Regions from separate parts of the Streptomyces sp. NPDC091649 genome, predicted to be linked through region 3. Evidence: riboswitches for the same ligand, from Rfam matches in the RefSeq annotation. Region 3 holds a riboswitch; each other region holds the start of a gene.

Region 1 (4,110 bases), on a different contig from region 3:
GCCAACGCGATGGCGACCACCATCTCGACCGGCGCCCTGAAACCCAAGACAGCGGTGGCGATGTCCGCCGTTCTCAACCTGGTCGGCGCGTTCCTGTCGGTGGAGGTCGCCAAGACGATCTCCGGCGGGATCGTCAACGAGGACGGCCTCAGAACCGAGGTCATCTTCGCGGCGCTCGTAGGCGCCATCCTGTGGAACCTCCTCACCTGGCTGGTCGGCCTGCCCTCCAGCTCCTCCCACGCCCTGTTCGGCGGTCTGATCGGCGCCGCGGTCATGTCGGCCGGCTGGTCCTCGATCAACGGCGGCACCGTCGTCACCAAGGTGCTGCTCCCGGCGATCGCCGCCCCGCTGGTGGCCGGCCTCGCCGCGATGCTGGCCACGCGGCTGACGTACCGGATCAACCGGAAGGTCACCGACGAGAACCAGCTGAAGTCGACGGCCAAGGGCTACCGGGCCGGACAGATCGCCTCCGCCGGTCTCGTCTCCCTCGCCCACGGCACCAACGACGCCCAGAAGACGATGGGCATCATCACGCTGGCCCTGGTCACCGGCGGCGTCCTGGCCCCCGGCTCCAACCCGCCGATGTGGGTCATCGTCTCCGCCGGTGTCGCCATCGCGCTCGGCACCTACCTCGGCGGCTGGCGCATCATCCGCACCATGGGCAAGGGTCTGACCGACCTCCAGCCGCCGCAGGGCTTCGCCGCCCAGACCAGCGCGGCGACCGTCATCCTGGCCTCCTCGCACCTCGGCTTCTCGCTCTCCACCACCCAGTCCTGCTCCGGCGCCGTCATGGGCGCGGGCCTCGGCCGCAAGGGGGGCGTGGTCCGCTGGTCCACCGCCACCCGGATGTTCGTCGCCTGGGGCCTGACGCTGCCCGCCGCCGGCCTGGTCGGCGCGGGCGCCGAGTTCCTGACCAAGCAGGGCCCCTGGGGCGTCACCGTCACGGCGATCCTGCTCGTGGGCGGCTCCTTCGCCATCTGGCTGGCCTCGCGCCGCCAGCCGGTCGACCACACCAACGTCAACGACGACGAGCCCCAGGGCGTCGTCACCACCGCCATCGCCGCGGTCCAGCCGCCGCCCGCCGGCGGCCCGGCCTCCGACCTCATGACCACCATCCCGGCCCCGGCCCCGGCGCCCGACGACCCGGCCCGGCCGCCGGCCACGGTGTAAGGACAGATCCGCATGAAAATCGACTGGGCAGCTCTCGCCTCCGTCTTCGGTGTCAGTCTCGTGGTCACCGTCGCGCTGGTCGGCCTCTTCACGCTGGGCATCGTCGCCCTGTCCAAGCAGTCCGCGACGGCCGGAAGCAGTGCCTCCGGCGGATCGGTCGCGCTGGCGCGCACCGGCGCGTACGCCTGCTTCGGACTGTGCGTGGCAGCGGTCTCGTACGGGATCTATCTGATCGTCGCCTGACCCCGTACCTCGCACTCCTTCGGGCCGGACACACCTCGTGTGTCCGGCCCGATGTGCTTCTGCGCACAGTGGAGCCCCGCAGGTCAACAGCGAGTTGACGGTTGTTCGCGGGGCGTGGTGGACTGCCGGAGCCATTTACGGCGACAGCAGAGGAAGCCGGTGCGAATCCGGCGCGGTCCCGCCACTGTCACCGGGGAGCACTCCCCCACACCGGATGTCACGGCCCGCGGCAAGCGGGCTGGAAGGCCGGGGGAACTGCGGATCCGGAAGCCAGGAGACTCTCGTCGCCGGTCACGTCGAACCAGGGCGCGGACCCTGAGTGAGGACATACGCCATGCCTGGCCGCCGTGCGCCCCAACATGTGCCTCCCCGTGCCGGTACGCCTCTCCCCGCGACGGGCTGAAGCATGCGTGCCGACCGCGTCTTCGCGTACGGCGCGACGGGCGGGCTGATCGCCGACGCCCTGCTGGGCGACCCCCGGCGGGGCCACCCCGTCGCCGGATTCGGCCGTGCCGCCGCCCGGGCCGAGTCCCTGCTGTGGCGTGACCACCGGGGCGCCGGCGCCCTGCACACCCTCGTGTGCGCCGGGGGCGCCGCGGGGGCCGCCGCGCTGGCCGCCCGCGCGGTCCGGGGGCGGCCCGCGCTCGCCGTCGCGCTGACCGCCGCCACCGCCTGGTCCGTCGTCGGCGGTACCTCGCTGGGCCGGGAGGCCCGCGCCATCGGCGGCGCACTGGCCGCCGGGGACCTGGACGCGGCCCGGGAGCGCCTGCCCCACCTCTGCGGGCGCGATCCGCACGCCCTGGACGGCCCGGGGATCGCCCGCGCGGTCGTGGAGTCGGTCGCCGAGAACACCTCGGACGCCGTCGTCGGCGCACTGGTGTGGGGAGCGGTCGGCGGGGTGCCGGGGCTCGTCGGATTCCGGGCGGTGAACACGCTCGACGCGATGGTCGGCCACCGGTCGCCCCGCTACCGCCGTTACGGCTGGGCCTCGGCCCGCCTGGACGACCTCGCGGGGTGGCCCGGCGCCCGTCTGACGGCCGCGCTGGCCGTGGCGGCGGGCGGGCGGCCCCGGGACGCCGTGAGCGCCTGGAAGGCGGACGCGGGGCGCCATCCGAGCCCGAACGCCGGGCCGGTGGAGGCCGCGTTCGCGGGGGCGCTCGGCGTACGGCTGGGCGGGACGCTGGCGTACGCGGGGCGCGTCGAGCACCGGCCGGTGCTCAACGGGGCGGCCGGGCGGGACGTGCGGGGCCCGGACATCGAACGCGCGGTACGGCTGTCGCGCCGGGTGAGCGCCCTGGCCCTCGGCGTGTGCGTGGCGGGCCGGGCGGTCACGGGGCGGCTCGCCGCCGGGCGGAAGCGGGGACGGTCATGAACGGTCCGGCACGGAACGCGGCAGGGGAACGGGAGCGGGCATGAGCGGCGGACTGCTGGTGGCGGGCACCACATCGGACGCGGGCAAGAGCGTCGTCACCGCGGGCATCTGCCGCTGGCTGGTGCGCCGGGGTGTGAAGGTCGCGCCGTTCAAGGCGCAGAACATGTCGCTGAACTCCTTCGTGACCCGGCAGGGCGCGGAGATCGGGCGGGCCCAGGCGATGCAGGCGCAGGCCGCCCGGGTGGAGCCGACGGCCCTGATGAATCCGGTGCTGCTGAAGCCCGGCGGCGACCGGTCCAGCCAGGTGGTCCTGATGGGGAAGCCGGTCGGCGAGATGAGCGCCCGGGGCTACCACGGAGGCCGCCAAGAGGCGCTGCTCGGGACGGTGACGGACTGCCTGGAGCAGCTGCGGGCCACGTACGACGCGGTCATCTGCGAAGGGGCCGGGTCCCCGGCCGAGATCAATCTGCGGCGCACGGACATCGTGAACATGGGAATCGCGCGGGCCGCGCAGTTCCCCGTCCTGGTGGTCGGGGACATCGACCGGGGCGGGGTCTTCGCGTCGTTCTTCGGGACGACGGCGCTGCTGAGCCCCGAGGACCAGGAGCTGGTCGCCGGCTACCTGGTGAACAAGTTCCGGGGCGACGTCTCGCTGCTGGAGCCCGGGCTGGACATGCTGTACGAGCTGACCGGGCGGCGGACGTACGGGGTGCTGCCCTTCGCCCATGGGCTCGGCATCGACGAGGAGGACGGCCTGCGGGTGTCCCTGCGGGGTGCGGTGCGGGAGTCCTTCGTGGCTCCCCCGCACGGCGAGGACGTGCTGCGGGTGGCGGTCTGCGCGGTGCCGCTGATGTCGAACTTCACCGACGTGGACGCGCTGGCGGCCGAACCGGGCGTCGTGGTGCGGTTCGTGGACCGGGCGGAGGAGCTGGCCGACGCGGACCTGGTGATCGTGCCCGGAACGCGCGGCACGGTGAAGGCACTGGCCTGGCTGCGTGAGCGGGGCCTCGCGGACGCGCTGGCGCGACGCGCGGCTGAGGGCCGGCCCGTGCTGGGCATCTGCGGCGGGTTCCAGGTGCTCGGCGAGCGGATCGAGGACGAGGTGGAGTCGCGGGCGGGAGTGGTGGACGGGCTCGGGCTGCTGCCGGTGCGGGTGCGCTTCGACCGGGCCAAGACGCTGGCGCGGCCGGTCGGCTCGGCGCTGGGCGAGCCGGTGGAGGGGTACGAGATCCACCACGGGGTGGCCGACGTGCGGGGCGGGGAGCCGTTCCTGGACGGGTGCCGGGTGGGGGCGGTGTGGGGGACGCACTGGCACGGGTCGCTGG
Region 2 (4,110 bases), on a different contig from region 3:
CAGGGTCAGCTCGAAACCCGGGTCCAGCAGGTTCTTGGCCCCGGGGGCGCCGGCGTGCGGCGCCGTCGTCGAGGAACGGTCGTCGGGTGACGGGTGGGAAGTCATTACTGGCACGCCTCGCAGGACTCGGGGTTTTCGAGGGAGCAGGCGAGAGCCTCCGCGTCGGGAGCCGACGCCTGCTGTACGGGAACGGGGGCGGCGGACGCCGCCTGCCCGGACGCGGCACGGGCGATCCGGGTCGCCGGGCGGGAGCGCAGGTAGTAGGTCGTCTTCAGCCCCCGCTTCCAGGCGTACGCGTACATCGAGGAGAGCTTGCCGATCGTCGGCGTCTCCAGGAACAGGTTGAGCGACTGGCTCTGGTCGAGGAACGGCGTACGGGCCGCCGCCATGTCGATCAGACCGCGCTGCGGGATCTCCCACGCGGTGCGGTACAGCGCCCGCACCTCCTCGGGAATCCAGCCGAAGCCCTGCACCGAGCCGCTCGCCTCGCGCAGCGCCTCACGGGTGCGGGCGTCCCACACGCCGAGCTGCTTCAGCTCGTCCACCAGATAGGCGTTGACCTGGAGGAACTCACCGCTGAGCGTCTCGCGCTTGAACAGGTTGGAGACCTGCGGCTCGATGCACTCGTACACCCCGGCGATCGAGGCGATCGTGGCGGTCGGCGCGATCGCCAGCAGCAGCGAGTTGCGCATCCCGGTCTTCGCGACCCGGGCGCGCAGGGCGTCCCAGCGCTCCGGCCAGTTCAGCTCGGTGTCGTAGTGGTCGGGGTGCAGCACCCCGCGCGCCGCCCTGGTCTCGGACCAGGCGGGCAGGGGGCCCGACCGCTCCGCGAGGTCGCAGGACGCCTCGTAGGCGGCGAGCATGATCCGCTCGGAGATCCGGGTGGAGAGCGCGCGGGCCTCGGGGGAGTCGAAGGGCAGGCGCAGCTGGAAGAAGACGTCCTGGAGGCCCATCGCGCCCAGGCCCACCGGCCGCCAGCGGGAGTTGGAGCGCCCGGCCTGCTCGGTCGGGTAGAAGTTGATGTCCACGACCCGGTCGAGGAAGGTCACGGCGGTGCGCACGGTGGCGTCCAGCCGCTCCCAGTCGATCGAGCCGTCCGCCACGAACGCGCCCAGGTTGACCGAGCCCAGATTGCAGACGGCCGTCTCGCCGTCGTCGGTGACTTCGAGGATCTCGGTGCACAGGTTCGAGGAGTGGACGACCCGGCCCGGCTCGGCGGTCTGGTTCGCGGTCCGGTTGGAGGCGTCCTTGAACGTCATCCAGCCCTGGCCGGTCTGCGCGAGGGTCCGCATCATCCGGCCGTACAGCTCACGCGCCGGAATCGTCCTGCGCGCCAGCCCATCGGCCTCGGCCGCCCGGTAGGCCGCGTCGAACGCGTCGCCCCACAAGTCGACCAGCTCGGGCACGTCGGCCGGGGAGAACAGCGACCAGTCGGTGTCCGCGTCGACCCGGCGCATGAACTCGTCCGGGATCCAGTGCGCCAGGTTCAGATTGTGCGTACGCCGCTGGTCCTCGCCCGTGTTGTCGCGGAGCTCCAGGAACTCCTCGATGTCCGCGTGCCAGGTCTCCAGGTAGACCGCCGCCGCGCCCTTGCGACGGCCGCCCTGGTTCACCGCCGCCACGGAGGCGTCCAGCGTCTTCAGGAACGGCACGATGCCGTTGGAGTGCCCGTTGGTGCCCCGGATCAGCGAACCCCGGGCGCGGATGCGGGAGTACGACAGACCGATGCCGCCCGCGTGCTTGGAGAGCCGCGCCACCTGGTGGTAGCGGTCGTAGATCGAGTCCAGCTCGTCCTTCGGCGAGTCCAGCAGATAGCAGGAGGACATCTGCGGGTGCCGGGTGCCGGAGTTGAAGAGGGTGGGGGAGGAGGGGAGGTAGTCCAGCCGGCTCATCAGCCCGTACAGTGCGGCCACCTCGTCCAGCGCCCGCACCGAGTCGTCCTCGGCGAGGCCCGCGGCCACGCGCAGCATGAAGTGCTGCGGGGTCTCGATGACCTGCCGGCTGATCGGGTGCCGCAGCAGGTAGCGGCTGTGCAGGGTCCGCAGACCGAAGTAGCCGAAGCGGTCGTCGGCGCCGTCCGCCATGGCCTGCTCGACGAGCCGGTCCAGCGCGGCGGCGTGGAGCGCGACGAAGCCGGCGGTGCGGTCGGCGATCAGGCCCTCGCGGTGCCCGACGGCGACCGAGGCGGAGAAGGACGTCGCGCCCTGGCCCGCGGCCTCGTCCGCGATCGTGCGGGTCAGCAGCCGGGCGGCGAGCCGGGAGTACGCCGGGTCCTCGGAGATCAGCCCCGCGGCGGCCTCGGTGGCCAGCGAGCGCAGCTCGGCCGCGTCGGAACGGGCGTTGCGCCCGCGCAGCGCGGCGGCGGCGACCCGTCCGGGGTCGGTGTCGGGGAGGTCGGCGGTGAGGTCGGTCAGGGTCCGCAGCAGTGCGGTCCCGGGTCCGTCCTGCGGGGTCTCCCCGGCGGTGGTCGACACGGCGGACTCGGCGGATTCGGTGGCTGAAACCGGATCGGCGGGCGCGATGGTCACTGGCTTCCCTCGCTCGGCGGGGGCCGGCGGAAGGCAGGGGGAGCCGGGCAGCGCGAGACCCGGGGCAGGGCAGCACAACTGACGGCGTCCACCGGCCTGTCCGCGAGGCCCGGACGTCTGGCGTCCGGTTCGGTCGAGCCGGACGCGCTGTCGACAGGTCCTCGGACTTGGAGGTGCGCGAAAGCACACCGATCACACCGTTGCGGGACAGTTCCGGATTCGCACCGGATTCCCCTGCGGCGACAGCGAGGTCGAGCATACATGTGGGGGCCGCCCGTTGCGGCAGCCCCCACATGTTGTGTCGCGGCGATGCGATACGTCCCTCAGGAGGGCGTCCGCAGTTCCAGCCGGAAGGTCATGAGCCGCAGTCCCGGCACCGGTTCCCAGTCCCGTTCGGGGGTCCGCGCGAAGCCGAGCCGCCGGTAGATCCGGTGGGCCCCGAGCATGGCCGGCTGCGTCGACAGCACCAGCCCCCGGATGCCCCCGGCGGACCGGGCGCGCTCGACGCACGCCCGTACGAGAGCCTCCCCCACGCCCCGCCCGCGCCCGGCGCGGGCCACGGCCAGCATCCGGAAGTCGGCCTCATCCGGGCCGGCGATGTCGCGCCACACAGTCCCCGGAGCGGCATACGTCACACCCCCGAGCACCGATCCGTCCGCGTCGAGCGCGACGAGGACCTCGGCCTCGGCGGCCCGCTGCTCCACGGCCCGCAGTTTGAGCAGATACGGGTCTTCCGGACCGTCCAGCAGGCCATCGCCGAGATACGCCTCGGCGGTGATCCCGCCGAGGAGGGCGTACTCACCGGGCTCCGCCACTCTGATCGTCAGGTCCATCAGCCGCTCGCCCCCACATCGTTGTTGGGAGCCCCGTCGCCCACCGGCGGCAGGTCGCCGCGCTCGACCGGCTGCCGCCCGGAGCCCTCCCCGGAGCCCTCCCCGGAGCCCTCCCCGGGCGGCTGCTGCCGGGGGGCCTCCTCCGCCGGCGGCAGGACTCGGTCCAGCTCGTGGTCGTCGGCCCGGTGGGCGGCCCGCGCCGCCGAGCGCAGCGTCGCCCGGTCCACGTCCGCGCGCTTCCCGCGCACCGTGACCACGAGTCCTCCCCGCTCCTGGGTGTACGCGTGCCCCGACTCCGTGGCCCGGTACCACTGTTCGCCGTCCGGCTCGCAGGTCACCAGGGGCTCCTGGCCGTCGGGGGGTGCGGGGTCCTCGCCGCAGTCGGCCTCGGCGTGCGGGCGGCGCTCCACCGACAGCTGGATCTGCCCGCCGTCCGGCGCGGTGTAGACGCTGGCGAACCCGTCGTCACCGATGACCCCGACCGACTGGCGCGCCAGGGTGTAGCCCGTGGCCTCGGTCACCCACACATGCTCCGTGAGGGTCTGTACGGCCCTCGCCCGTGCCTCCAGCTCCGCCCGGTCGGGCGCCGGGGCGGCCGAGCCGCCGCGCCCCGCCGCGTCCCCGCCGGTCGCCACCTCGGCGCCGCAGCCCGCCGCCGCCAGGACGACCGCCAGGGTCATGGTCATGAGTACGGGCCGGAGCCGGCGCGGCCGGGAGTGCGATGTCATGGGCACATTCTTTCGCAGGGT
Region 3 (4,110 bases):
CCGATGAGATACCGATGAGAGGAATCACCATGAAGACCATCCACCCCAAGATCACCGAGGTGCTGACCGGGACGTTCAAGGTGCCCGCCGCCGAGATCCTGCCGGAGTCCACGATGGACAGCCTGGAGATGGACTCCCTCGCGGTCGCCGAGTTCGCCGTCATCATCAAGGAGACGCTGGGTGTCGACGCCGACTCGGAGAAGCTCTACAAGGGCGCCACGTTGGCCGACATCTCCGCGTACATCGACGCGGCCGTCGGCAGCGCGGCGGCCGAGGCCACGGTGCCGGTGAGCAACACCCGATGAAGCGACCCGCCATCGCCGTCACCGGCCTGGGAATGATCACCCCGGTCGGCCACACCACCGACACCACCTGGGACGGAGTCCGCGCGGGGCGGTCACCCGCCCGCACCGTTCCCGCCCTGCGGGGCTGCGCGGTCGACTTCGCGTGCACGGTCTCCGGCATCGACCTCGACGACGCGGTCGGCGGCCGGACCGCTTTCCGGATGGGCCGGTACGTCAAGTTCGCCGTCCTGGCCGCCCGGGAGGCGGTCGCCGACGCCGGGCTCGACCCGGCGCACTGGGACGGCACCCGGGTCGCCGTCGTGGTCGGCACCAGCAGCGGAGGGTCCGCCGGACTCACCGAACAGGCCGTCGCCCTGGAGCGGCGCGGTCCCGAGGCCACCTCGCCCTCGGGCATCCTGCTGACCATCCCGAGCATGCCCGCGGCCGAGATCGCCATCCTGATGAAGGCCACCGGACCCAGCCTGGCCCCCTGCACCGCCTGTTCCTCCGGGGTGACCGCACTGTCGGTGGCCCGGGACATGCTGACGCTGGGCCACTGCGACATCGCCATCGCCGGGGCCACCGAGTCGATCGTGTTTCCGGTCGCCATGACCGGCTTCGCCCGCTCCGGCGCGGCGGCACCGCGGGACGGCGACCCCGCCCGGCTCTGCCGCCCCTTCGCCGCCGACCGGGCCGGACTCGTCATGGGCGAGGGCGCGGCCATCATGGTCCTGGAGCGGGCCGAGGACGCCCGTGCCAGGGGGGCCGCCCCCCGGGCGCTGATCGCGGGAACCGGCGCCACCACCGACGCCCACCACCCCACCAGCCCCCACCCCTCCGGGGAGGTCGCACAGGCGGCCGTCGACGCCGCGCTGCGCGACGCGGGCTGGCACGCCGAAGACGTCGACCACGTCAACGCGCACGGGACGTCGACCCCCCTCAACGACGCCACCGAAGCCGCCCTCATCGCCCGGGCCTACCCGCACCGGCCGCCCGTCACCGCCCCCAAGGGCGTGCTGGGCCACTGCATGGGGGCGGCCGGCGCCATCGAAGCGGGTCTGACGATCCTCACGCTCCAGCACGGGGTGATCCCGCCGATCGCGAACCTGGACGCCCCCGAGCCCGGGTTCGACATCGACTGCGTCACCAAGGTCCCGCGCGAGGCGCCCGTACGGCGGGCCGTCAGCCACTCCTTCGGCTTCGGCGGCCAGAACGCGGTGATCGCCCTTCAGGCTCCGTGAGCTTCGGGCTCGTCGGCCCCTGGGCTCCGTGACCGTCAGGCGGCGCGGCCCAGGGGCCCGTGGTCCGGTGCGCATCCACCGGGCCGGTGCGACGGGCCGACCCCGCGCCGCATCGGCCCCGCGCACGACGATCCGCCGTATCGCCGCCGCCCGCTCGCAGACGCGTGGTAGCTTGCCGGGGCCAGTCGAACCCCAGTGACGGGGTCAGGGAATCCGGTGCGAATCCGGAACTGACGCGCAGCGGTGAGGGGGACGGGCGGGGCCACGGCCACTGGAGCGCGGATGTGCTCCGGGAAGGCGTCCCGTCCGGACGAACCCGAGTCCGAAGACCTGCTGGCGCCCGCGCCCGACCGGGGCACGGGAACCGTACGACGGGCTCCGCGGCTGGGCCCAGAGACACCGAGGTCCTTCGTGCTGCCCACGGCCACCACCGCCCCGATACGTCCCGCGGTCCTGCTCGCGGCGGGAATCCTCCTGCTCAGCGCATGCGGCGCCGACGACACCACCACGGCCGCCGGGAGCGGCCGGGCTGACGGGTTCCCGGTCACCCTGGAGAACTGCGGACGCACCGTCACGGTGCAGGCCCCTCCCGAGCGGGCGGTCTCCGTCGACCAGGGGTCCACGGAGATCCTGCTCTCGCTCGGGCTCGCCGACCGGCTCGCCGCCACTGCCACCTGGACCGATCCGGTCATGAAGGGGCTGGAGAAGGCCAACGCCGACGTCGAACGGATATCGGAGAACCGGCCCTCCTCGGAGAAGGTCCTCGACAAGGAGCCCGACTTCCTCTCCGCCTCCTTCACCTCCACTCTCGCCAAGGGAGGCGTCGCGCCGCGCGAACAGTTCGAGAAGCTGGGAGTACCGACCTACGTCTCGCCCGCCGACTGTGCCGGCAAGGACAACAGCGGCGGCGGGGACGGAGCGCGTACCGCGCCGCTGACGATGGACAGCGTCTACGCCGAAGTGCGTGAGCTGGCCCGCGTGTTCGGCGTACCCGAGCGAGGCGAGAAGCTGGTGGAGGAGCTCCGGGCGCGGGTGGACCACGCCACCGAGGGCGTCGACGGCTCCGAGGTGTCGCTCCTGTACTGGTTCTCCGACTCCAAAGCCCCCTACCTGGCGGGGTGCTGCGGTGCTCCCGGCGTCATCACCCGGGAGCTCGGCGCGAAGAACGTCTTCGACGACACCCGCGACGAATGGCCTCAGATCGGCTGGGAAACGGTCGCCGACCGCAACCCCGACGTCCTCGTCATCGGCGACCTGAGCCGCACGACGCAGAGCGCCGAGAGCGCCGAGAAGAAGATCGAGTTCCTGGAGTCCCACCCGGTCACCAAAACCATGGACGCGGTCAGGAACCGCCGCTACGTACTGCTCAGCGGCCAGGCGATGAACCCCACCATCCGGACCGTCGAGGGCCTGGAGCGCGTCGCGGCCGGACTGCGCGACTTCGGGCTCGCGGAGTGAGCGCCGGCAACCGGACCGCGGAGCGGCCCGGGCCCGCGGCCGTGGAACGGGTGGCGGACCCTCCCGCCGGGACGTTCAGGAACGGCGGCCGGTTCGCCCTGCTGCTGGGGGCCGGAGGGGTCCTGCTCCTGCTGCTCTCGGTCGCGGTCGCCGTGACCACGGGGCCCGCCCGGATCTCCGTGCCGGACGTCTGGTCCGCTGTCACCGCACACCTCGGGTTCGGTGACTCCGGCCTCAGCCCCATCCGGGACGGCATCATCTGGGACCTGCGCATGCCCCGTACCCTCCTCGCCGCCGTGTGCGGCGCGGGGCTCGCGTTGTGCGGCACGGTGATGCAGTCCCTGCTGCGCAACCCGCTCGCCGACCCCTTCGTCCTCGGCGTCTCCTCCGGCGCCTCGACCGGGGCGGTCGTGGTGGTCGTCCTCGGGGTCGGCGGGGGAGCGGTCTCGCTGTCGGCCGGGGCGTTCGTCGGGGCCCTGTGCTCATTCGCCCTGATGCTGCTGCTCAGCCACACCCTCGGCGGCAGCACCGACCGGGTCGTCCTCTCCGGCGTCGCCGCGATGCAGCTCTTCTCCGCCCTCACCTCCTTCGTCGTGATGACCTCCGCGGACGCCGAGCAGACCCGCGGGGTGCTGTTCTGGCTTCTCGGCTCGCTCAGCGGGGTCGGCTGGAGCGAGGTCGTCCTCTGCTCCGCCGTCCTCGCCGGCTGCCTCGTGATCTCCCTGGCCTACGCCCGTACCCTCGACTCCTTCGCCTTCGGGCAGGAGGCCGCCGCCGCTCTCGGCGTGAACGTCGCCCGCACCCGGCTCGTGCTGCTGTGCACCACCGCCCTGCTGACCGCCGCCCTGGTCAGCGCCGCCGGAGCGATCGGTTTCGTCGGACTGGTCCTGCCGCACGCCGCCCGCGCCCTCATCGGCTCCGGCCACCGACGGCTCCTCCCGGTCACCGCGCTCGCCGGGGCCGTGTTCCTGGTCTGGGCCGACACCCTGGCCCGCACCGTCCTCGATCCGCAGGAGGTGCCGGTCGGAGTCGTCACCGCGCTGATCGGCGTTCCCGCCTTCGTCCTCATCCTGTATCGCACCCGGAGCACCCCGTGACGCACACCGCGGACCGCATGACGCCGACCC

The links. Region 3 has a riboswitch for cobalamin ahead of ACIQMU_RS19840 (ABC transporter substrate-binding protein). Riboswitches for the same ligand answer to the same signal wherever they lie in the genome.
Region 1: linked by a shared signal. The riboswitch ahead of ACIQMU_RS28725 (cobalamin biosynthesis protein) and the one ahead of ACIQMU_RS19840 (ABC transporter substrate-binding protein) in region 3 are both predicted to bind cobalamin.
Region 2: linked by a shared signal. The riboswitch ahead of ACIQMU_RS02395 (ribonucleoside-diphosphate reductase subunit alpha) and the one ahead of ACIQMU_RS19840 (ABC transporter substrate-binding protein) in region 3 are both predicted to bind cobalamin.

Annotation. Positions count from the first base shown of each region.
Region 1 covers NZ_JBIVTR010000023.1:51,860-55,969, forward strand. The annotation lists gene ACIQMU_RS28715 (inorganic phosphate transporter) at 1-1,170, shown strand, start outside; gene ACIQMU_RS28720 (hypothetical protein) at 1,183-1,413, shown strand; cobalamin riboswitch at 1,562-1,694, shown strand; gene ACIQMU_RS28725 (cobalamin biosynthesis protein) at 1,820-2,785, shown strand; gene ACIQMU_RS28730 (cobyric acid synthase) at 2,826-4,110, shown strand, end outside.
Region 2 covers NZ_JBIVTR010000001.1:547,631-551,740, reverse strand. The annotation lists gene ACIQMU_RS02395 (ribonucleoside-diphosphate reductase subunit alpha) at 105-2,528, opposite strand; cobalamin riboswitch at 2,663-2,799, opposite strand; gene ACIQMU_RS02390 (GNAT family N-acetyltransferase) at 2,852-3,361, opposite strand; gene ACIQMU_RS02385 (hypothetical protein) at 3,361-4,089, opposite strand.
Region 3 covers NZ_JBIVTR010000011.1:83,340-87,449, forward strand. The annotation lists gene ACIQMU_RS19830 (acyl carrier protein) at 30-305, shown strand; gene ACIQMU_RS19835 (beta-ketoacyl-[acyl-carrier-protein] synthase family protein) at 302-1,525, shown strand; cobalamin riboswitch at 1,732-1,857, shown strand; gene ACIQMU_RS19840 (ABC transporter substrate-binding protein) at 1,937-2,983, shown strand; gene ACIQMU_RS19845 (FecCD family ABC transporter permease) at 2,980-4,080, shown strand; gene ACIQMU_RS19850 (ABC transporter ATP-binding protein) at 4,098-4,110, shown strand, end outside.